Regions from separate parts of the Mesorhizobium marinum genome, predicted to be linked through region 2. Evidence: predicted binding sites of a transcription regulator. Region 2 holds the regulator's gene; the other holds the start of a gene.

Region 1 (10,904 bases), on a different contig from region 2:
GCGGCATTCGCCGAAGGCGAGTGCCTGAGTTCGACCGATGTTGCGATCCGCTCCCCCACCGGGCCGCGCTGGTTTTCCTGGATCGAGCTGTCGGTGCAGGACAAGGCGACGGGCCAGGTCTCGCACCGGGCGATCGCGCGGGACATCACCTCGCGCAAGCGGGCCGAGACCGCGCTGATCAACGCCCGCGAGCGCGCGGAGTTCGCCAGCCTGGCGAAGTCGCGCTTCCTGGCGACCGTCAGCCACGAGATACGGACGCCGATGAACGGCATCATGGGCATGGCCAAGCTGCTCGCCGACACCGAGTTGTCGCCGGAACAGCGTACCTATGTCGGTGCGGTCTCGACATCGGCCTCCGCCCTGCTGGCCCTGATAGAGGACCTGCTCGACTACACCAAGATCGAGGCGGGCCGCTTCGACGTCGAGCCGCAGCCCATGTCGCCACGCGAGATCGCCGACAACGTCGTCGAGCTGCTGGCGGCCAAGGCCTTCGCCAAGGACATCGGCCTCGGCTGCCACGTCGCGCCCGACGTACCGCAGATGATCACGTCAGATCCCGGTCGCGTGCGCCAGGTGCTGCTCAACCTGCTTGGCAACGCCATCAAGTTCACCGACGCCGGCGGCGTTCTCCTGACCGTGACAAAGGCCGGCGAGGGCGGGGACGGCATGATCCGCTTCTGCGTCGCCGACACCGGGCCGGGTCTGCGACCGGAGGACACGAACCGCATCTTCGAGGAGTTCGAGCAGGCCGATGGAAGCTCGACCAGGGCGCACGGCGGCGCTGGCCTCGGCCTGGCCATCTCCAAGCGACTGGTCGGTTCGATGGGCGGCACGATCTCGGTTTCCAGCCAGCCAGGCAAGGGTTCCGAATTCGCCTTCGAGATCCCGGCGGCAGAGGCTGTCGCGGCTCCGCAGATGCGCGGCGAGGTGCTCGCCGGGCGCAAGGTCGTCGTGCTTTCCAGGAACGCCGTCGAGGCCGAAGCCATCGCCATGACGGTGCGCGCGCATGGCGGCGCGGTCGAGATCGCCGCTACAGTCGCGCAGGCTGCCGCGCTCGGCGACGGGTGCACCGCGCTTCTGGTCGACGCGGCGGCCGAGAAGTCGGACGGGCGGGTGCTCAAGCGCCTGCGCCAGGGCGGCTTCACGTCGGCCGATGCGGTCACCATGATCGCGCCGACCGACCGGGGAATGCTGGGCGAGTTCCGCGCCAGCGGCTATTCGACGTTCCTGGCCCGGCCGGTGCGCGGCGAAACGCTGCTGCGGATACTGGTCGCGGGCATCGCGTCGCCGCAGGAGCCGGCAAGGCCGGCCGTCGGCATGGGCGCGCCGGTTGCGGCCCCACTCGCCCGGAGCAATCGATTGCCGGGACTGGCCATCCTCGTCGCCGAGGACAACGACATCAACGCCATGCTGGCGCGGGCGACGCTGCTCAAGGCCGGCCACCGCGTCGATATCGTCGGCAACGGCAAGGCGGCCGTCGAGGCGGTCACCGGCGGCGGCCGCAAGCGGCGCTACGACGTCGTGCTGATGGACCTGCACATGCCGGTCATGGATGGCCTCGACGCCATCGCGGCCATCCGCCGGTACGAGGAGGAAGTCGGCGTCCCGCCGGTACCGATCATGGTGCTGTCGGCCGACAGCCAGGAAAAGACGCGGCACGCGGTCCTCGCGCACGGCGCCAGCGGGTTCGTCACCAAGCCGCTCGACCCCGAAGCGCTGGTGCGCAGCGTCGAAGAGCGCGCGGCAACCGCAGCAGCATGATCCGCGGGCGCTGCTGAGCCGGCTGCCTTTCCGAGCGGCCGGCTGTCGCCCGGCAAACTATTGCCGGGTCTTGCCGATCACGGTAGTGTCACAGTCCTGTTGCATATCGTGCGTATCCCGCGCCAAGTGGAATGGCTCGAAGGAGAATCGCCCGTGCGAGCATTGCCGGATCGTGACGCTCATGCGACCCTGCCGACAGCCGTCCTAGCCGGGAGCTTCCCGGAAAATACCGCGGCCGAGCCGCTCGGGCGCATCGGCGTCCTGGAAGTTCGCCTCGCCCGCAACGCCTCTGAAATTGCTGCGGCACAGGAAGTCCGCTACCGCGTCTTCTATGACGAACTCGGAGCGAGACCGAACGGGCCGCAGGCGGCGGCAGGGCGTGACACCGACCGCTTCGACGAGGTCTGCGATCATCTCCTGGTTTTCGACACCTCGCTTCCCGGACCCGATCACAGGCGCATCGTCGGCACCTACCGGCTGCTGCGCCAGGAAGTCGCCGCGGAGGCCGGCGGGTTCTATTCCGAGGACGAGTTCGAGCTGAGGAATCTCGTCGCGCGCCATCCCGGGCAGCGCTTCCTGGAACTCGGCCGGTCATGCGTGCTGCCGCAATACCGATCCAAGCGCACCATCGAGTTGCTGTGGCAGGGCATCTGGGCCTACATCAACCTGCACCGTATCGGCGTCATGACCGGCTGCGCGTCCTTCCACGGTACGGTGCCCGCCGTGCACGCCGAGGCGCTCTCCTACCTGGCGCACAACTGCCGGGCCAGCCGCGAATGGGACGTCCGCGCCGTTGCCGGCCGGTATTGCCCGATCGACCTGATGCCGGCCGAAGCGATCACCATGAAGTCCGCGCTCGCCGCCCTGCCGCCCCTCATCAAGGGCTACCTGCGCGTCGGGGCCAAGATCGGCGACGGCTGCGTGATCGACCATCAGTTCGGAACCGTCGACGTCTTCATCGTCATGCCGGTCAAGCAGATCGCCGCCCGCTATGTCAGCTACTACGGAGGGGAGGCGGAGCGCTTCGCCGCGTGAGTGCCAAGGCACCCGTGCTAAGCGGCAGGCACGATCAGGGAATGTCGTCGGGATGCCGTCCGGGCCGGCCCCGGTAGGTCGGGACGCGCCAGCCGAACTTCAGCGCGCCGCCCCGCACCAGAAACGCGGCGGCGAAGGCGATGGCGGCTGAAACGCCCACTGGAAGCATCGCCATGTCGGCGACGGTGTAGACCGCGGCACCCGTCATGGCGGCGGTTACGTAGATTTCCGGCCTCAGCAGGACCGAAGGCTCACCCGTCAGCAGGTCGCGCAGGATGCCGCCGAACGTGGCCGTGAGCAGGCCCGTGACGATCGCCACGACCGGCGATCCCGTGATGGCGAGGCCCTTGGCCGCGCCCATGACGGAAAAGGCCGCAAGGCCGACCGCGTCGAGCCAGAGCAGCAGCCGGTAGCGCGACTCGACCAAATGCGAGGTGAAGTAGGCAAGCACGGCAACCGCCGCGCAGATCGTCACGTAGGTTCGGTTGCCGACCCAGAAGACGGGAATGTTGAGGATCACATCCCGGAACGTCCCGCCGCCGATGCCGGTGACGCAGGCCAGGAACAGGAAGCCGATGATGTCGAGTTGCTTCCTCGAAGCCGCAAGCGCGCCGGTCGCCGCGAAGACGGCGACGCCGGCATAGTCGAGCAACTGGATGAGGTCCATCCGTCAGCAATAGACGAATGGCACGGCCGCAGGAAGGTCAGGCGTCGGTTTCGGCCTGGCCGTCCACCGGCCCAGGCTCGGGGACCGCGTCGGACACCGGCTTGGGCCCGCCCTTGGCGACGCCGACCATGGCCGGGCGCAGCACCCGGTCGCCGATCGAGTAGCCCGGCTGCACGACCTGCACGACGGTGCTGGCCGGCACGTCCGGGTTGGGGACCTCGAACATCGCCTGGTGGAAGTTGGGGTCGAACTTCTCGCCTTCCGGCTGCAGCTTCTTGACGCCGTGCCGCTCGAGCGCCGCGAGCATCGCCCGTTCGGTGATGTCGACGCCTTCGATCAGAGCCTTGAAACCGGCGTCGCCGGCCGCCATCGCCTCGGCCGGAATGGCATCGAGTGCCCGGCGCAGGTTGTCGGAAACCGAGAGCATGTCGCGTGCGAAATTGGCGATCGCGTAGGAGCGCGCGTCATGCACGTCGCGCGCCGTGCGGCGGCGCAGGTTTTCCATCTCCGCCGCGGCGCGCAGCGCGCGGTCCTTGAGCTCTTCGTTTTCCTTGAGCAGACGCACGACGGCTTCGTAGTCGGCGTCGGCCGCGCCTTCCGCCTTGTTATCGGCGGCGTCGGCGGACTGGTTCTCGTCGGGCGCGTGTTCGTCGTTTGCGTGGTCGCTCATCGATCGTCCGTCAGTGCTGGAATTTTGGGGCGGATATCGATGTTCGGGGAGCAAAAATCAAGGGTCAAAGGCAAACGAAGCGGCCAGCCGCAGGCCGGCGCGCTCCGCGGTCGGCATCTATGGCATTTAATTCAAAGTTTACCGTGTTCGCGGTGTCGCCTTGTCGAGACTGGCGCGGGAGGGAACAATTTGGGTGGAAGCAGGGTTTCGGTTTCAACGAATGGTGGAAACACGATGTCCCGAGAGAAAGCAGACAGCAACGAAATCCTCCGTCAGGAGATCAGGAAGCAGCTGGGATCGGCGCCGACGAGGCGCTTTGCCCGGACGCTGCCGCTTTTCCGAATCGAGCATCACATGCCGGAACGGTTTCTGACGCTGATGGCCGAACTCGACAGGGCGGAAGCGGAGGCCGGCCCGACGTCCGCCGCCAGCAAAGGAGGCTGATCGCCACCTATCCGCTAGCGGGTGCGCCGCCAGGAATAGGCTCCGGGCTTCTCTGCCTGTGACGTGGTCGGCTGGTAGTAGAGGCCGAGACCGCCCGCATTGCCGCTCTCCAGGCGCCGGATGAGCACCGGATGCGAAACCTCGAATTCGTCGAAGCCGAGCCGCAGCATGTGCGGCAGCTGGTCCACGAGGACTTGCCCCGTGGCGCGGATCGGCCCTGCGAAACCGTGGCGCGACCGCAGCAGCTCCGCCTTGGAGAAGGAGCGGCCGTCATTGAAAGCCGGAAAGGCCAGCGCGACGAGCGACAGGTCGTCGAGAATGCCCGCAATCGCATCCAGCTTGTCGCCGGGCTGTAGCAGGACGCCCAGCCGCTCGCGCGCCGACTTCCTGGCGTCCGGGTTGAGCGCGAGCACTGCGGCGAGCGGCAGGATGAAGCGCCCATTGCCGGAAAGCGCGTCGCCGCTTTCGGCGTGCGTCCACTCGTCGTCCCGGAAGCCGCCCGGCGTCCACAGGCGCGGCGCCGGCTGCGCGTCGGCGGCAGTCTTGGGTTCGAGCACAGTGGCTGAGATCATAGCGAGGAATCCGTCAATGAGGCGTCGAGCCCGGTGAGGTGGATGCCGCATTCGACCTTGGCCTGCCCGGCCCAGCGTCCGCTGCGCGCATCGTCGCCGGGCTGCACCGGCTGCGTGCAGGGGAAGCAGCCGATCGACAGGTAGCCGTAGGCGACGAGCGGGTTTTCGCGCAGGCGATGCGAGCGCATGTAGTCGGCCTGGTCGGACGTGGTCCAGCGCGCCAGCGGGTTGATGCGGATGCGCGAACCAACGGACTCGAAGACCGGCAGCGTGGCGCGCGTCGCAGCCTGGAAGCGCTTGCGGCCGGTGAACCAGGCGTCGAACGGAGCGACGCCACGTGCCAGCGGTTCGACCTTGCGGACGGCGCAGCACGCGTCGGTGTCCGACTGGTGAAGCCGTCCGTCGGGATCGACCCGCTCGAGCGCGCCTTCGTCCGGTTTCAGAACCTTGACGTCGGTCAGGCCGAAGTCGGCCGCAAGCGCGTCGCGGTAGGAAAGGGTTTCTTCGAAATGCTTGCCGGTGTCGAGGAAAAGAACCGGCAGGCCGCGGTCGACGCGGGCAATGATGTCCAGCAGGACGGCCGAATCCGCGCCGAACGAGGACACGGCGGCGATCCGACCGGCAAACTCCTCGCGGATCGCCAGTTCGACGATCTTCTCGGCCGGCAGGTGGCCGTACAGCGCTTCGAGGCTCGCGGCGTGGCCGAGCGCCTCGGCCTCGCCGTCACGCGGCCTTGGCTTCGCCAGCATAGAGCGCCTCCTTGAACGGCGCGGGACCGATCCTGCGATAGGCGTCGAGGAACTTTTCGCCGGCGTCGAGGCGGATCGCCAGATAGGTGTCGACGATCGTCTCGATCGCATCGGTGATCTCGTCCGGCCCGAAGCCGCGGCCGATGATCTCGCCAACGGAGGTATTCTCGTCGCCCGACCCGCCAAGCGTGACCTGGTAGAGTTCCGCGCCCTTCTTCTCGACGCCGAGTATGCCGATATGGCCGACGTGGTGGTGTCCGCAGGCGTTGATGCAGCCCGAGATCTTGAGTTTCAGCTCGCCGATATCGCGCTGCCGTTCGAGCGACGCAAAACGCTTCGAGATGTTCTGCGCCACGATGATCGAGCGGGCGTTGGCCAGCGCGCATTAGTCGAGGCCCGGGCAGGCGATGATGTCGGAAATCAGGTTCGAATTGGCGGTGGCGAGCCCGATATCGACCAGCGCGTCGTGAACCGCCTTGAGGTCGGCGCGCGCGACATGCGGCAGGATCAGGTTCTGCTCGTGGCTGACCCGGATCTCGTCGAAAGCGTAGCGCTCAGCAAGATCGGCCACCGCGTCCATCTGGCTGTCGCTGGCGTCTCCCGGCACCTCGCCGATCCCCTTCAGGGAAATGGTCACGGCGGCATAGTCGGGATGCCGGTGCGTCGTGACGTTCTGGTCGAGCCACGCGCCGAAGCTTCGGGAATCGAGCCTGGCGGCCCGCAAGGCGTCGTCGCCTTCGGGCCGGTCGGCCAGCGGCGGCGGCTCGAAATAGGCTTCGATCGCCCGGATGTCGGCTTCCGGCAGCTTCAGTCCGCCGTTCCTGAGTTCATCCCATTCGGCCTCGACCTGGCGCGCGAACTCCTCCGGTCCGGTCTCGTGGACGAGGATCTTGATGCGCGCCTTGTATTTGTTGTCGCGCCGCCCGTAGAGATTGTACACGCGCATGATCGCCGTCGTGTAGGACAGCAGGTCTTCCTCCGGCAGGAAGTCCCGGATCTTCTTCGCCACCATAGGCGTGCGGCCCTGGCCGCCGCCGACATAGACGGCAAAGCCCAGCATGCCGCCGGCGTCCTTCTTCAGGTGCAGGCCGATGTCGTGCGTCTGGATGGCTGCGCGGTCGCGGCTGGCGCCGGTGACTGCGATCTTGAACTTGCGCGGCAGGTAGGAGAACTCGGGATGCACCGACGACCACTGGCGCAGGATCTCGGCATAGGGCCTGGGGTCGGCGACCTCGTCCGCCGCCGCGCCGGCAAAATGGTCGGCGGTCACGTTGCGGATGCAGTTGCCGCTGGTCTGGATGGCGTGCATCTCGACCGAGGCGAGGTCGGCGAGGATATCAGGCATGTCGGAGAGCGCCGGCCAGTTGAACTGCAGGTTCTGGCGCGTCGTGAAGTGGCCGTAGCCCTTGTCGTAGGTGCGCGCGATATGCGCCAGCATGCGCATCTGCTTCGAGTTCAGCGTGCCGTAGGGGATGGCGATCCGCAGCATGTAGGCGTGCAGTTGCAGGTAGACGCCGTTCATCAGCCTGAGCGGCTTGAACTGGTCTTCGGTGATCTCGCCTGCAAGGCGCCGGGCGACCTGATCGCTGAATTCGGCGACGCGGGCGCGTACGAAATCGTGGTCGAACTCGTCGTAGCGGTACATCTTCGTCTTCCCTGGCGCGTCCGCCGTGTCCTGTTACGCCGCCGGACCGGTTCCGGGGCGGGCCTGTTTTCCAAGATCGGCGCGGTTGGTCGGGCCGGCCGCGCGGATCCGCTCGCGCAGCCGCAGCGGCACGATTCCGCCGTCGAGCAACTCGACGTCGATGAGATTGACGTCGACAACCTGGTTGGCTTCGCTGGCCGCCTTGCCGATCGCCTCGAGCCTTGCCTCGCCGTCCTTGTCTCTGGCGGTCTCGGCATCCTCGATGCCTTCGGCCCAGATGCCGTCGCGGGCGAGCCAGACGGCTTCGCCGTCGGTAAGGCGGTTTGCAGTCAGAATCTTCATGCGTCCGTCCCCTGGTGCTCGGCCGGTGCGACCTGCCTGTGCGCCGCGAGCGGCGTGGAATGTTCGAAATTGGCGCCGGCGACCGCGTCGCCGATCACGGTCATCACCGGGCCTGTGAGGTCCGCCCGCGATTCAAGCGAAGGCAGGTCCGCGAGCGTGCCGTGGAAACGCCGCCGGGTCGGCAGGCTGGCATTCTCGACGACGGCGACCGCGGTGTCAGAGGGCAGGCCGGCGTCGATCAGGCGGGCGGCGACATCGGCTGCGACGGAGCGACCCATGTAGACGGCGACCGTCGCGCCAGAGATGGCGAGGCTCGCCCAGTCGGGCAGCGTGCCGCCCTTGAGGTCATGCCCGGTGGTGAACACCATCGACGACGAGACGCCGCGCAGCGTCAACGGCAGTTCGAAGTCAGCGGCGGCGGCAAAGGCGGCGGTGACGCCCGGCACCACCTCGTAGGAGACGCCGGCATCGCGAAGCGCGGCCATCTCCTCGCCGGCGCGGCCGAAGACCAGCGGGTCGCCGGACTTCAGCCTGACGACGCGCTTGCCCGAGTTACCGAGGTCGATCAGCAGCGCGTTGATCTCGGCCTGGCTCTTCGAATGGCAGCCCTTGCGCTTGCCGACCGGCAGGCGCTCGGCGTCGCGTCGGCCCATGGCCACCACCGCGTCGGGTACGAGAGCATCGAACACGATGGCGTCGGCGTCCATCAACAGCCGCTGCGCGCGCAGCGTCAGGAGGTCTTCGGCGCCCGGACCGGCGCCGACCAGGGCGACATGCCCCCGCGTGGCTGTGGAACGCGCAAGCAGTTCGGTCGCGGCCTGCCTGGCTGAGGCGGCATTGCCTGCCTCGAGCGCGCGGGCCGGCGCGCCCGTGAAAAACTCGTTCCAGAAGCGGCGGCGCGGGCTGCCCTTCGGCAAGAGCCGCTCGGCGGCGTCCCGGAAGGTGTTGGCCAGCGTCGCGAGTGGCCCGAGCGATGGCGAAAGCAGCCGGTCGATCCGGGCGCGGACGATCTGCGCGAGTACCGGCCCCGCGCCTTCTGTTCCGATGGCGATCGCCAGCGGCGCCCGGTTGACGATGGCCGGGGTGAAGAAGTCGCAGAGATCGGGGCGATCGACGGCGTTCACCGGGATGCCGGCGGCGCGGGCGTCGTTCGAAATCCTGTGGTCGAGCGCCTCGATGCCGGTCGCCGCGAAGACCATGACGGCGCCCTCGATCTGGTCGGGGGCGTATGGCGCACGGACATGCTCGGCATCGTTGGCCTCGATCCAGGACAGCAGGGCGGGGGTTGGCCGCGCCGTGACGACGCGAAGCAACGCGCTGGACTGGGCGAGCAGGCGCGCTTTCGCAAGTGCCTCGTCGCCGTCGCCGATGACGACGACGGTCCTGCCTTGCGCCCGCATGAAGATCGGGAAGGCATTCAGCCTGGGGGCGTCCTCGGTCATCGGTGAAAGTCCGGCTGCCATATCGCGGTTTTACCGCTGCGGGCCCCGGCCCTGAAGGAAAGCCGTGGCGTGGCTGCGGTGTCGCTGCAATCGATTTTCCCCCGCGCGCGACATGCGCGCAAAATTTTTCCTGTGTCCGCTCGCCGACCTCAAAGGCGCCGTAGTCACGCTGTTGCCTGAACGAGGAACAAGGCAGTTCCGTCCGCGTTCCGGACTGGCGGGGGCAATAGCAGGAGAATACACATGGACCGCATCGTACTCAGACATGGCCTCTGGCTTCTGGTCGCCGACGGCGAAAAGGCGCTCTTCCTGGAAAACCAGGGCGATACGGTCCATCCGAACTTCCAGATCGTGCACGGTGTCGTGCAGGAGAATCCGTCGACCCGCGAGCAGGGCGCCGACCGGCCCGGGCGCTTCAGCGACGGCCCGTCGGCGCATCGCAGCGCCGTCGAGGACACCGACTGGCACAGGATCGGCAAGGTACGCTTCGCCGACGACCTGGCCGACCGGCTCTATCGCCACGCCCATGATGGCGACTTCAGGGAGATATTCTTGATCGCGCCGCCGCTGGTGCTCGGCGAACTGCGCAAGAAGCTGCATCCGCAAGTGCTGCGAAAGGTCGTCGGCGAAATGCCGAAGACGCTCACCAACCACCCGGTGCACGGCATCGAGAAGCTGCTTCTGGCCGCCTGACCGGGCAGCCCCGCAGGGCGCTCAGCCACCTGTCAGGATGTCGAGGATCGAGTTCGAGCGTCGTGCCGCCGGAGCGCCCACGTCGCCGGGCGGCACGATGCGGCGGATCGATGACGTCGGCTCTTCCTGCGGCGGCGGCGCATAGCCGGCGCTTTCGGCGCGCGGCGAGATCGGGGCGGGGCTCGCGGGTGCGTCGGCGACCGGCAGGTCGGGCCGAACCTGCGGGTCGGCGCCAGACCCAGACGGTCCCTGGCCTGCCTGCCAGGTGCCAGGCAGGCGCGCCACCGGGACGCCCTCGTGTGCCGCGACCATGAATTCGTGCCAGGCCTGCGCCGGAAGGGCGCCGCCTGTCACCCGCTGCATAGGCTCGCCGTCGTCATTGCCGAACCAGACGCCGGTCGTCAGGTTCGCCGTATAGCCGACGAACCAGGCGTCGCGCGAGTTCTGGCTGGTGCCGGTCTTTCCGGCGGCCGGCCAGGCGAAGGCCGCCTTCTTCGCGGTGCCGGTCTCGACGGCGCCGGCCATCATGGCGTTCATCATGCCGACGACGTCGGAGCGCACCACGCGCGGATTGCCGCCACCGGTGAACCCGTAAAGTACCTCGCCGTCCGTCGTGGTGACCCGCTGCACGAAGTGCACGTCGGGACGGTAGCCGCCATTGGCGAACGGCACATAGGCGGCGGTGAGTTCGAGCGGCGTCACCTCGGACGTTCCGAGCGCGATCGACGTATTGGCCTGCAGGTCGCTTTCGATGCCCATGCGGTGCGCTGCCTCGACCACGGCTTCCGGGCCGACCTCCATGGCCAGCTGTGCTGCCACCGAGTTCAGCGACTTCGCCAGCGCCGTCGCCAGCGTGACCTTGCCGTAGTACTTGCCGTTGTAGT
Region 2 (10,904 bases):
GGCGAGCGGGAACTTCCGAACACCTTCGAGGAACTGCGGCCCATCCTGGCCGACCGGGGCGTTGCCCTGGCCTCGGAGACGCAGGACTACATGATACCCCTCGCGCAGCAGATGAACGCGATGAAAGCGACGGTCGGTTGGATCGGCGCGATCGGCGCGCTGGCGCTGGCCCTGGCCGGCGCGGCGTATGCCTATGGCGGCATCCGCATCCGCTCTCGCGCGCGCAACAATGTCGAACGGATCGTCCTTTGGATGCTCATGGGCGCCTCGATGATCGCGATCCTGACGACGGTCGGCATCGTCTTCTCCATGCTGTTCGAGACGATCCACTTCTTCCGGTCCGTGCCTCTCCGTGAGTTCTTCTTCGGTACGGTCTGGGATCCGCGCTTCGCGGCCGCCGACGCTGTCGGAACCGAGGGCCAGTTCGGCCTGATCCCGCTGCTTGCCGGGACGCTCTACATCGCATTCGTCGCGATGCTGTTCGCGGTGCCGGTCGGCTTGATGGCGGCAGTCTACATGGCGGAATACGCAACGCCGCGTGTACGATCGACGGTCAAGCCACTGCTGGAAGTCCTCGCCGGCATCCCCACCATCGTCTACGGCTTTTTCGCGCTGGTCACGGTCGGTCCGTTCCTGCGCGACATTTCCACGGCGATCGCAGGGTTCACATTCATTCAGGCGCAGAGCGTTCTCACGGCCGGCATCGTCATGGGCATCATGCTCATTCCGTTCGTTTCCTCGCTATCCGACGACATCATCACCCAGGTTCCGCGCTCCATGCGCGACGGGTCGCTCGGCCTCGGCGCAACCAAGTCGGAAACGATCAAGCGGGTCATCCTGCCGGCGGCGCTGCCGGGCATCGTCGGCGCGCTGCTGCTGACGGCCTCGCGCGCCATCGGCGAGACCATGATCGTCGTGCTGGCCGCCGGCGTTGCGGCGAAGCTGACGATCAATCCGTTCGATGCGATGACGACGATCACGGTCAAGATCGTCAACCAGCTTACCGGCGATCTCGAATTCACGTCGCCGCAGACGCTCGTCGCCTTCGCGCTCGGCATGACGCTGTTCGTGCTGACGCTCGGGATGAACGTCTTTGCCCTCTACATCGTGCGCAAGTACAGGGAGCAGTACGAATGAGCGACGCCGCGATCTTCACCGGGGCCGCGCCCGCGAAAGCCCGGCGCGACATCGGCATCAAGCGGCGCTATGCCGCCGAGCAGCGCTTCCGTCTCTACGGGATCATCGCGATCGGCATCGGCATTTTCTTCCTGCTTGCGCTGATGGTGTCGGTATTCACCAAGGGCTACACGGCGTTCTGGCAGACGTCGATCGATCTGCCGATCACGTTCGACGCCGCCGTCATCGACCCCGACAACGAGCGGGCCAGCGACCCCAACGTCCTGCTGACGGCCAACTATCCCCGTCTCGCCCAGAACGCGCTGGTCGCGAAGCTCGGCATCGATCCCGGAAACCGCGCGCTGGTGAAGCAGGCGGGCGGGATGATATCGGCCGGCTCGCGCACTCAACTGCGCGACATGGTGGTGGCGGATCCGTCGATCATCGGGACAACGCGCAACGTCTGGGTGCTGGCCACCGCGGACGTGGATTCGGCGTTCAAGGGACAGGTCGACCTCAGCGTCGACGAGGCCCGCCGCAAGGTTTCGGACCAGCAGGTCGAATGGATGAACAAGCTTGCCGGCGAGGGCACGATCGCCCAGCGCTGGAATTCCGGCCTGTTCCTGTTCGGCGCGTCGAGCCGGCCCGAGACGGCGGGCATGGGCGTCGCCATCATCGGCTCCATCTACATGATGGTGATCGTGCTTGTCCTGGCGTTGCCGATCGGCGTCGCCGCCTCGATCTACCTCGAGGAATTCGCGCCGAAGAATCGCTTCACCGACCTGGTCGAGGTGAATATCAACAACCTCGCGGCCGTGCCCTCCATCGTGTTCGGCCTGCTCGGCCTGGCGGTGTTCATCAACTTCCTCGACTTTCCGCGGTCGGCCTCGATCGTCGGCGGTCTCGTGCTGACGCTGATGACGCTTCCGACCATCATCATCGCGACCCGCGCATCGCTGCGCGCGGTGCCGCCGTCGATCCGCTCGGCGGCGCTCGGCCTCGGCGCCTCGAAGATGCAGATGGTGTTCCACCACGTCCTGCCTCTGGCGGCGCCGGGCATCCTTACCGGCACCATCATCGGGCTGGCGCAGGCGCTCGGCGAAACCGCGCCGCTGCTGCTGATCGGCATGGTCGCCTTCGTCGCCGACTATCCGACCACGCCGCTCGACCCGGCAACCGCGCTGCCGGTGCAGATCTACATGTGGGCCAACGAGGCCGAGCGTGCATTCGTCGAACGCACCTCGGGCGCGATCATCATCCTGCTGGCGTTCCTGGCAGTCATGAATATCGGGGCGATCGTCCTGCGCCGGCGTTTTGAACGCCGGTGGTAATGGAGTAGAGGGATATGAACATGCTGACCGAAGCAGCGATCGAGAACAGGCTGTCGCCGATGTCGAACGAACGCGCTGTGAAGATGCAGGGCAGGGACGTCACGGTCCACTACGGCGAGAAGCAGGCGCTGTTCGGCATCAGCCTCGACATCCCCGAGAACCAGGTCACGGCCCTGATCGGTCCGTCCGGCTGCGGCAAGTCGACCTTCCTGCGCTGCCTGAACCGCATGAACGACACGATCGACGTCGCCAGGATCGGCGGCAAGATCACGCTCGACGGGCAGGACATCTACGACAAGGCGATCGATGTGGTCGAGTTGCGCGCCCGCGTCGGCATGGTGTTCCAGAAGCCGAATCCGTTTCCGAAGTCCATCTACGAGAACGTCGCCTATGGCCCGCGCATCCACGGACTGACGCGCAACAAGACCGAACTCGACGGCATCGTCGAGGAAAGCCTGAAGAAGGCGGCGCTGTGGAACGAGGTCAAGGACCGGCTCCACGAATCCGGCACCGGGCTGTCGGGCGGCCAGCAGCAGCGCCTGTGCATCGCCCGCACGATCGCGGTGTCGCCGGAGGTCATCCTCATGGACGAGCCCTGCTCGGCGCTCGATCCGATCGCGACCGCCAAGGTCGAGGAGTTGATGGACGAGCTGAAGCAGAACTACACGATCGTCATCGTCACCCATTCGATGCAGCAGGCCGCGCGCGTCTCGCAGCGGACCGCCTTCTTCCATCTCGGCGTGCTGGTCGAGGAAGGACCGACGGACACGATCTTCACGAGCCCGCACGACAAGCGAACGCAGGACTACATCACCGGCCGCTTCGGCTGAGCCGCCTGACCAGGTAACCGAAAGGCTCTCAACGATGGGCGAACATACCGTCACTTCCTTCGACGACGACCTGAACCACATCCAGCAGCTCATTCGCGACATGAGCGAACTGGCGGGCTCGATGGTCGGCGCGGCGATCCGCGCGCTCGTGACCTCGGACAATGCGCTTGCGCAGCGGGTCGTCTCCGATGACGCCATTATGGACGCACGCCAGCGCGAACTCGACGATCGTTCGATCGCGCTGATCGCCAAGCGCCAGCCGATGGCGCAGGACCTGCGCGCCGTCGTCGGCGCCATCCGCATGGCGGGCGACCTCGAACGCATCGGCGATCTTGCCAAGAACATCGCCAAGCGGGTCAGCGCCGTCGGCCACGGCGTCACACCGCGCAATCTTTCGCATGGCATCGAAGGCATGGCAGACCTGGTGCTGCGCCAGGTCCAGAGCGTCATCGAGCTCTATGTGGCTCGCGACGCCGACGGGCTGAGGACGCTGCGCACGGACGACGAGAAGATCGACGCCCGCTACACGGCGGTGTTCCGCGAACTCCTGACCTACATGATGGAAGACCCGCGCAACATCACGGCCTGCACGCATCTCCTGTTCTGCGCCAAGAATCTGGAGCGCATCGGCGACCATGTGACGAACATCGCCGAGAACGCCTACTATGTGGTGACCGGCGAGCAGTTGCCGGTGAGCCGCCCGAAGCTGGACGAGACCCAGCTCTCGGTGCTGGCCGAATAGCGCGACGACAGGAGGCATCCCAAGGTGATCGCTCCGAAAGTCATGGTGGTCGAGGACGAAGAGCCACTCGGCGTTCTGCTTCGCTACAATCTCGAGGCCGAAGGCTATCAGGTCGAGATCGTGACGCGCGGCGACGAGGCGGAGATCCGGCTGCAGGAGCACGCGCCCGACCTGCTGGTTCTCGACTGGATGATCCCCGGCATTTCCGGCATCGAGCTTTGCCGCCGCCTCAGGATGCGCCCGGAGACGCAGCGCCTGCCGATCATCATGCTGACGGCGCGTGGCGAGGAATCCGACCGGGTGCGCGGCCTCTCGACGGGCGCCGACGACTATCTGGTCAAGCCGTTCTCGACGCCGGAGTTCATGGCCCGGGTTCGGGCGCTGCTGCGTCGCGCGAAGCCGGAGGTGCTGTCCTCCGTGCTCAAGGTCGGCGACATCATGCTCGACCGCGAGGCGCACAGGGTCTACCGCAAGAAGAACGAGATCAAGCTCGGCCCGACCGAATTCCGGCTGCTTGAATTCATGATGCGCCATCCGGGCCGCGTCTTCTCGCGCAGCCAGCTTCTCGACAACGTCTGGGGCGAGACCATCTACATCGACGAACGCACCGTCGACGTTCATGTCGGCCGGCTGCGCAAGGCGGTGAACAACGGCCGGATGCCGGACGTGATCCGCACCATCCGCGGCGCCGGCTACGCCATCCGCGACGACTGATCCGCTCCTCCCGCGACGGTCTGCAGCGCAGCGCCCTTGCCGCGCCAGCATGTCCGGTGCATATTATTCCGAGCGCCGAAAAAAATAGCAGGCGGCGCTTGAGGGAGGAGTCCATGCGTTCATTCGCCCGCATGCTTGCGGCGCTTGCCGTGGCTATGCTGGCCTGGTGCGCGGTGCTGCCTGCCCAGGCGGCGGCGCGCCCGACGTCGCAGGAGATGCTGCGCGACTGGTACTATCTGATGAACGAGTTGGTCCGGCATACCGCGACCTATTCGCCGCCCGTGGCGAGCCGTTCGTTCGGCTATCTCGGCGTCACCGCCTTCGAGGCCGCCGTTGGCGGGTCGGACAGCCTGGTGTCGCTTGTCGGCCAGTTGCAGGGGCACACGTCGGTGCCTCAGCGCGAACCGGGAGCGATCTATGACGAGGCGGTCGTTACCAGCGCGGCCATGTCGGACGCGATCGTCTATTATTTCGGCAATACCGGTCCTACCGGCCAGCGCGCGATCAGGGCCGCGCAGAAGAAATGGCGGTCGATGGTCATCGACGGCGTGCCCGAGGATGTCGTGGCGCGCAGCGAAACCTTCGGCAAGGCGGTGGCCGCCAGCATCCATGAATGGTCGATGGATGACGGTGGCGCGACCGTCACCAACATGGGTTTTCCTGAACAGCTTGACCTGCCTGCCGGCGAGGACAAGTGGGTGCCGACGAGCGCGATCCGCCAGCAGCAACTGCCGCTGTTGCCGGGCTGGGGCAACAACCGCACCTTCGCGACGCCCTCGGGCTCGACCTGCGGCACGCCGGGCAATCCGCCCTACAGCACCGAGCCCGGATCGCAGTTCTACCAGGAGGCGATCGAGGTCTACGAGACCGCAAAGAGCGCCACGCCTGAACAGATCGCCATTGCCCGCTTCTGGTCGGACGACCCGATGCTGTCGATGACCCCGCCGGGCCACTGGATATCGATCGCGCTGCAGGTCGCGGAGCAGGCCGATCTTTCGCTCGACGACACTGTCGACCTGCTGGCGCGCATGGGAGTCGCGATGTCGGACGCGTTTGTCGGCTGCTGGCATGACAAATATGCCTTCAACCTCATACGCCCGGTCACCTACATCAAGAAGGTCGTCGACCCCAAGTGGGAGCCGATCCTGAACACGCCGCCCTTTCCAGAGTATCCGAGCGGCCACAGCACCGTCTCCGGCGCCATGGACGCCGTGCTGACCGCGTTTTTCGGCGACAACTACGCATTCGAGGACAAGACCGGCTCGCCCGACGGACGCAACCCGCGCAGCTTCAAGAGTTTCCGCGCGGCCGCCGACGAGGCCGGCATCTCGAGGATGTACGGCGGCATCCACTTCCGCTCCGCCATCGTGGACGGCCTCGAGCAGGGCCGCTGCATTGGCGGCTATACCAACAAGCTGAGGACGAGGAGATGACGATGCGCCTCGGATTGTGCGGGTTTGCCGTCGTGCTGGCGTGGGCAGGGATGTCGGCCGCGCGTGCCGAGGAGCCGTTGCCCGGCGCCCCCGCTCCCGTCGTCCCGAGCTTCGTCGAGGAGACGGCCAGCGCCGGAATCGACAATGTCTACAAGGGCGAGTGGGAATATATGGTGGGCGGCGGGGCGGCGTCCTTCGATTGCAACAGTGACGGCTATCCGGACCTGTTGCTTGCCGGCGGCGAGCAGCCCGCCCGTTTCTATCGCAATGCGAGCAAGCGCGGCGGCGTGCTTGCGTTCACGGTAGAACCAAGCGGCCTCGAACTGGACAAGGTCAGCGGCGCCTACCCGCTCGATGTCGATGGCGACGGCATCACCGACATCGTCCTGCTGAGGGTTGGCGAGAATGTCGTGATGCGCGGTCTTGGCGGCTGCAAGTTCGAGCGCGCCAACGAAGCCTGGAGTTTTGCCGGCGGCGATGCGTGGTGGACGTCGCTCTCCGCGACCTGGGAGAAGGGGGCCGGTTGGCCGACCATCGCGGTCGGCAGCTACATCGACCGGCGCGAGGAAATCTCCCCCTGGGGTTCGTGCACCGACAACTGGCTGCTTCGTCCCGCCGCCGGGGCGCGGGGCTTTGACGCGCCCATCGCTCTGAAGCCGAGCTTCTGTCCTCTGTCGATCCTGTTCACGGACTGGAACCGTTCGGGCACGCCATCGCTGCGCGTCTCCAACGACCGCGAATATTACGAGGGCGGCCAGGAGCAGATGTGGAAGGTCGAGCCGGGCAAGCTGCCGGCGCTCTATACCGCGGACGAGGGCTGGAAATATCTGCGCATCTGGGGAATGGGGATCGCCAGCTACGACCTCGATTTCGACGGATATCCGGAATATTTCCTGACCAGCATGGCGGACAACAAGCTGCAGACGCTTGCCGTAGTTCCCAAGGACGGATCGTCGCCCAAGCCGGCCTATGCCGATGTCGCCTATCCCAGCAACGTCACAGCGCACCGGCCGTATTTCGGCGACGATCTGAAGCCGAGCACTGCCTGGCATACGCAGTTCGAAGACGTGAACAATGACGGGCTCGTCGACCTGTTCATCGCCAAGGGCAATGTCTGGGACATGCCGGACTTCGCGATGAAGGACCCGAACAACCTGCTGCTGCAGACAGTCGGCGGCAAGTTCGTGGAGGTCGGCGACAAGGCCGGAGTCGCCAGCGTCGAGCAGAGCCGGGGCGCGGCGCTCGCCGACTTCAACCTGGACGGTCTTGTCGACCTTGTCGTCGTCAATCGCAATTCACCGGCGCAGATCTGGCGCAACACGACGGCGGGCGCGGGCGGCTGGATCGGGGTGAAGCTCGAGCAGGATGCGCCGAACCGCGACGGCGTCGGCGCGTGGATCGAGTTGCGTTGCGAGGGCATGCCGGTCATGCGGCGCGAGGTGACGGTGGGCGGCGGACATGCCGGCGGGCAGGCCGGCTGGTGGCATTTCGGCCTTGGCGTCATCACCTCGGCCGAGGTGCGTGTCCTTTGGCCGGACGGAACCGCCGGCGAATGGCAGCCCGTCGAAGCCGGGCGCTTCTATGTCCTCAGGCGTGGCGAGGCGCCGGTTCCTTTCGACCCTGCCTGACGCCGACGGCGCTCGCACGCCGGTCAGGCCACCGCCTTGCCGCCGCCTTCGGCTGGCGCCGGTCCTGCCGCGAATACCTCCAAATCGACGAAGGCGAGCGCCTGCATGGCGCAGCCTTCCCTCATGAGCGGCAACTCGTCGGGGATGATGTCGAATGGAATGGGGTCGGGGTGCTGTCCGCCGGCGGTCTCGGCGATCGCCTTGCGGATCGAAGGCTCCAGCAGGTCGAAGGTAGCCGCCCCGGCGCCGACGAAGGCCACCGGCGCCGGATCGATCAATGCAAACAGGCTGCCGATGCCATAGCCGATCGCCGTGCCGGCCTTGCGGTAGGCCTCGCGCTCGGGACCGTCGCCGGCGCGCGCGCGCACTGCGACCGCCTGCATGTCGGCGGCGCTGACGCCGTCTTCCGGAAGCGATGCTTCATTCATCCCGACCGCATTGCGCCAGATCGCATAGTCGCCGGCATAGGCCTCGACACAGCCGTGCCGGCCGCATCGGCAGAGCGCGCCGTTCGGCTGGTGGATCATGTGGCCGAACTCGCAGCCGGACGATTGCGTGCCGGAGAAGAGTTGCCCTTTCAGGACCAGTCCCATGCCGATGCCGTGCGACAGCAGGATGGCCAGGAAGTTCTCCAGGTAGCGGCTCGGATCGCGCCAGCGGAGTGCGATCGCCATCATGTTGCAGTCGTTCTGGATCGTTGCCGGGATAGAGAATTCGCGCTCGAGAATGTCGGCGAACGGAACGTCCCTGTGCGGCGTTATCGGAGACCACAGCATGACGCGCGCCGCGGCGTCTGTGATGCCCTGGATGGCGAGCACGACGCGCAGCGGGCGCGGTTGTGCGGACGGCCGCCCGCTCATCAGCCGGCGTATCATGGCCGTCAGTTCGGACGTGAGTTCGTCGCGCGTGATGGTCGCCGTCGTCAGTTGGCGGCGGTCTTCCGAGACCAGCGCGCCGGAGTAGTCGATAGCCGCCGCCGAAAGCTCGTTGAGTGTCAGCACCGCGACGATGACGGTCGCGGCCGCCGGATTGAGCTCGAGCGCCACCTGCGGCCGGCCGCGCCTTGCGGCGGCCTGTCCCGCCCCCTTCGTTTCGGTCAGGATGCCTTCGCCGATGAGATCGGCGGAGATCGCGGAGATCGTCGAGTGGCTGAGCCCGGTTGCCGAGGCGATTTCGGTCCGTGACGGCTGGCCGGCCCGGCGAACCGCCGAAATGACCATCGCGCGATTGCGCCGCCGCAGATCGTCATGGCGGATTCCTGCCGACATCGTTCCGCGTTTCCTCCTTCACCGGCTGCGGCCGGCTCGACTAGTGCTGCGTTCCGCCATCTGGGGCTGACAATGATGTCAGGAGCGGCCGGCACCTTCATCTTTGTTTCGCGGCCGGCGATCAAGCGGGCCGGAAACATATTGACAGGGATCGGACCTTGCGTCACTATTTTTTCGAGGCTCGAAAAAAGTCTCGCACACCTGGATCTGGGTTTGTGGCGCCTGCAGGCGCAGGGAGGACAATCATGAGGAAGTTTGCAACCGCCGTTCTGGCGGGCGTTGCGCTGTCGTTTGGTTTGACGGCAGCTGCCACGGCGAAGGACAAGACGATCGCCGTTTCCTGGAAGACCTTCCAGGAAGAGCGCTGGAAGACCGACGAAGCCGCGATCAAGGCGGTCGTCGAAGCGGCCGGCGACAAGTACATTTCAACGGACGCGCAGGGATCCGCGCAGAAGCAGGCGGCCGACATCGAAGGCCTGATCGCGCAGAACGTCGATGTCATTCTCGTCGTCGCCTTCGATTCCGACGCCATCCTGCCGTCGATCGAGAAGATCAACAACGCCGGTATGAAGGCTATCGCCTACGACGTGCAGTTCGAGGATCCGAACGCGCTCTACATCACCTTCGACAACATCGGCGTCGGTCGTCTGATGGCCAAGACGATGCTGGAGAAGGGCAAGCAGGAAGGCAACTTCGCCTTCATCAAGGGCGACAAGGGCGATCCGAACGCCACGTTCCTCTTCCAGGGCATCATGGAAGTCCTGAAGGACAACATCGATGGCGGCAAGATCAAGAACGTCTGCGAGACCTTCACCGACGGCTGGAAGCCCGACGCTGCCCAGAAGAACATGGAGCAGTGCCTGACCGCCAACGACAACGCCATCGACGCGGTCATCTCGGAGAATGACGGCATGGCCGGCGGCGTGGTTGCGGCGCTCGACGCGCAGGGCCTTGCCGGCTCGGTTCCGGTGACAGGCCAGGACGGCGACAAGGCCGCGCTGAACCGCGTCGCGCTCGGGACGCAGCTGGTGTCGGTGTGGAAGGACTCGCGCGTGCTTGGCAAGATGGCCGGCGAGGCTGCCGTCGCTCTCGCAGACGGCACCGCGATGGATGCGCTTCCGGGCGTGGCCAAGTTCTCGGGCGGCGCCAAGGGCGTCGAGATGAACTCGATCCTCATTCCCCCGAACCCGATCACCAAGGACAACCTCGGCGACGTGATCGGCGCCGGCTGGATCTCCAAGGAGGAGGCCTGCGCCGGCGTCGCCGCGGGTTCGGTCGCCGCCTGCAACTGACGCGTTGCCATACGGCCTGATCTAAAACAGAATGGCCGCATCACCCCGCGCGGGTGGTGCGGCCCTTCCAACGAACATGACGTCGAGGGCCGCGGGGAGGCGACGCGATGAGTTCAGTCTCGAGTTCCGACGACGCTCCGGCGCTGGTCGAGGAAGGCCCTGTCGCGCGGTTCTTCCGGGCCACCGAACTCGACACACGAACGCTGGGCATGGTGGCGGCGCTGCTCGTCATCTGGGTCGGCTTCGATGTCTACAGCGGCATGCTGCGCCCCAATGAAGGGCTTTTCGGCGGGTCTTTCCTGACCCCCCGCAACCTCTGGACGCTCTCGGTCCAGACCTCATCCATCGCGGTCATGTCGACCGGCATGGTGCTTCTTATCGTGATGCGCCAGCTCGACCTGTCCGTCGGATCGATGCTGTCGACCATCGCGGTCGCCACGGGCGTCCTCCAGGTGTTCGAACTCGGCCCCTGGCTCGGCGTCGGCCATCCCGCCATCTGGATCATCGCGGTTCTCTTCGCGCTCGTGCTCGGCGCCCTGATCGGCGCGTT

What was found. The regulator PhoB, encoded in region 2, activates phosphate uptake and scavenging genes when phosphate is short. The targets are predictions, from matches to a motif close to TGTCATNNANCTGTCAT.
Region 1: a site for PhoB is predicted at 1,848-1,864, ahead of olsB (l-ornithine N(alpha)-acyltransferase). Genes of this name have one in related genera too.

What each region holds. Positions count from the first base shown of each region.
Region 1 is NZ_JBFOCI010000004.1:373,773-384,676, reverse strand. It holds gene ABUE31_RS15610 (PAS domain-containing hybrid sensor histidine kinase/response regulator) at 1-1,761, shown strand, start outside; gene olsB (l-ornithine N(alpha)-acyltransferase) at 1,951-2,796, shown strand; gene ABUE31_RS15600 (trimeric intracellular cation channel family protein) at 2,831-3,463, opposite strand; gene grpE (nucleotide exchange factor GrpE) at 3,501-4,133, opposite strand; gene ABUE31_RS15590 (hypothetical protein) at 4,368-4,577, shown strand; gene ABUE31_RS15585 (DUF934 domain-containing protein) at 4,592-5,149, opposite strand; gene ABUE31_RS15580 (phosphoadenylyl-sulfate reductase) at 5,146-5,898, opposite strand; partial or broken gene ABUE31_RS15575 (nitrite/sulfite reductase) at 5,873-7,543, opposite strand; gene ABUE31_RS15570 (DUF2849 domain-containing protein) at 7,577-7,885, opposite strand; gene cysG (siroheme synthase CysG) at 7,882-9,327, opposite strand; gene ABUE31_RS15560 (host attachment family protein) at 9,571-10,020, shown strand; gene ABUE31_RS15555 (PBP1A family penicillin-binding protein) at 10,042-10,904, opposite strand, start outside.
Region 2 is NZ_JBFOCI010000002.1:354,400-365,303, reverse strand. It holds gene pstC (phosphate ABC transporter permease subunit PstC) at 1-1,137, shown strand, start outside; gene pstA (phosphate ABC transporter permease PstA) at 1,134-2,447, shown strand; gene pstB (phosphate ABC transporter ATP-binding protein PstB) at 2,462-3,277, shown strand; gene phoU (phosphate signaling complex protein PhoU) at 3,312-4,019, shown strand; gene phoB (phosphate regulon transcriptional regulator PhoB) at 4,047-4,733, shown strand; gene ABUE31_RS07260 (vanadium-dependent haloperoxidase) at 4,847-6,166, shown strand; gene ABUE31_RS07255 (CRTAC1 family protein) at 6,169-7,794, shown strand; gene ABUE31_RS07250 (ROK family protein) at 7,818-9,062, opposite strand; gene ABUE31_RS07245 (substrate-binding domain-containing protein) at 9,308-10,354, shown strand; gene ABUE31_RS07240 (sugar ABC transporter permease) at 10,462-10,904, shown strand, end outside.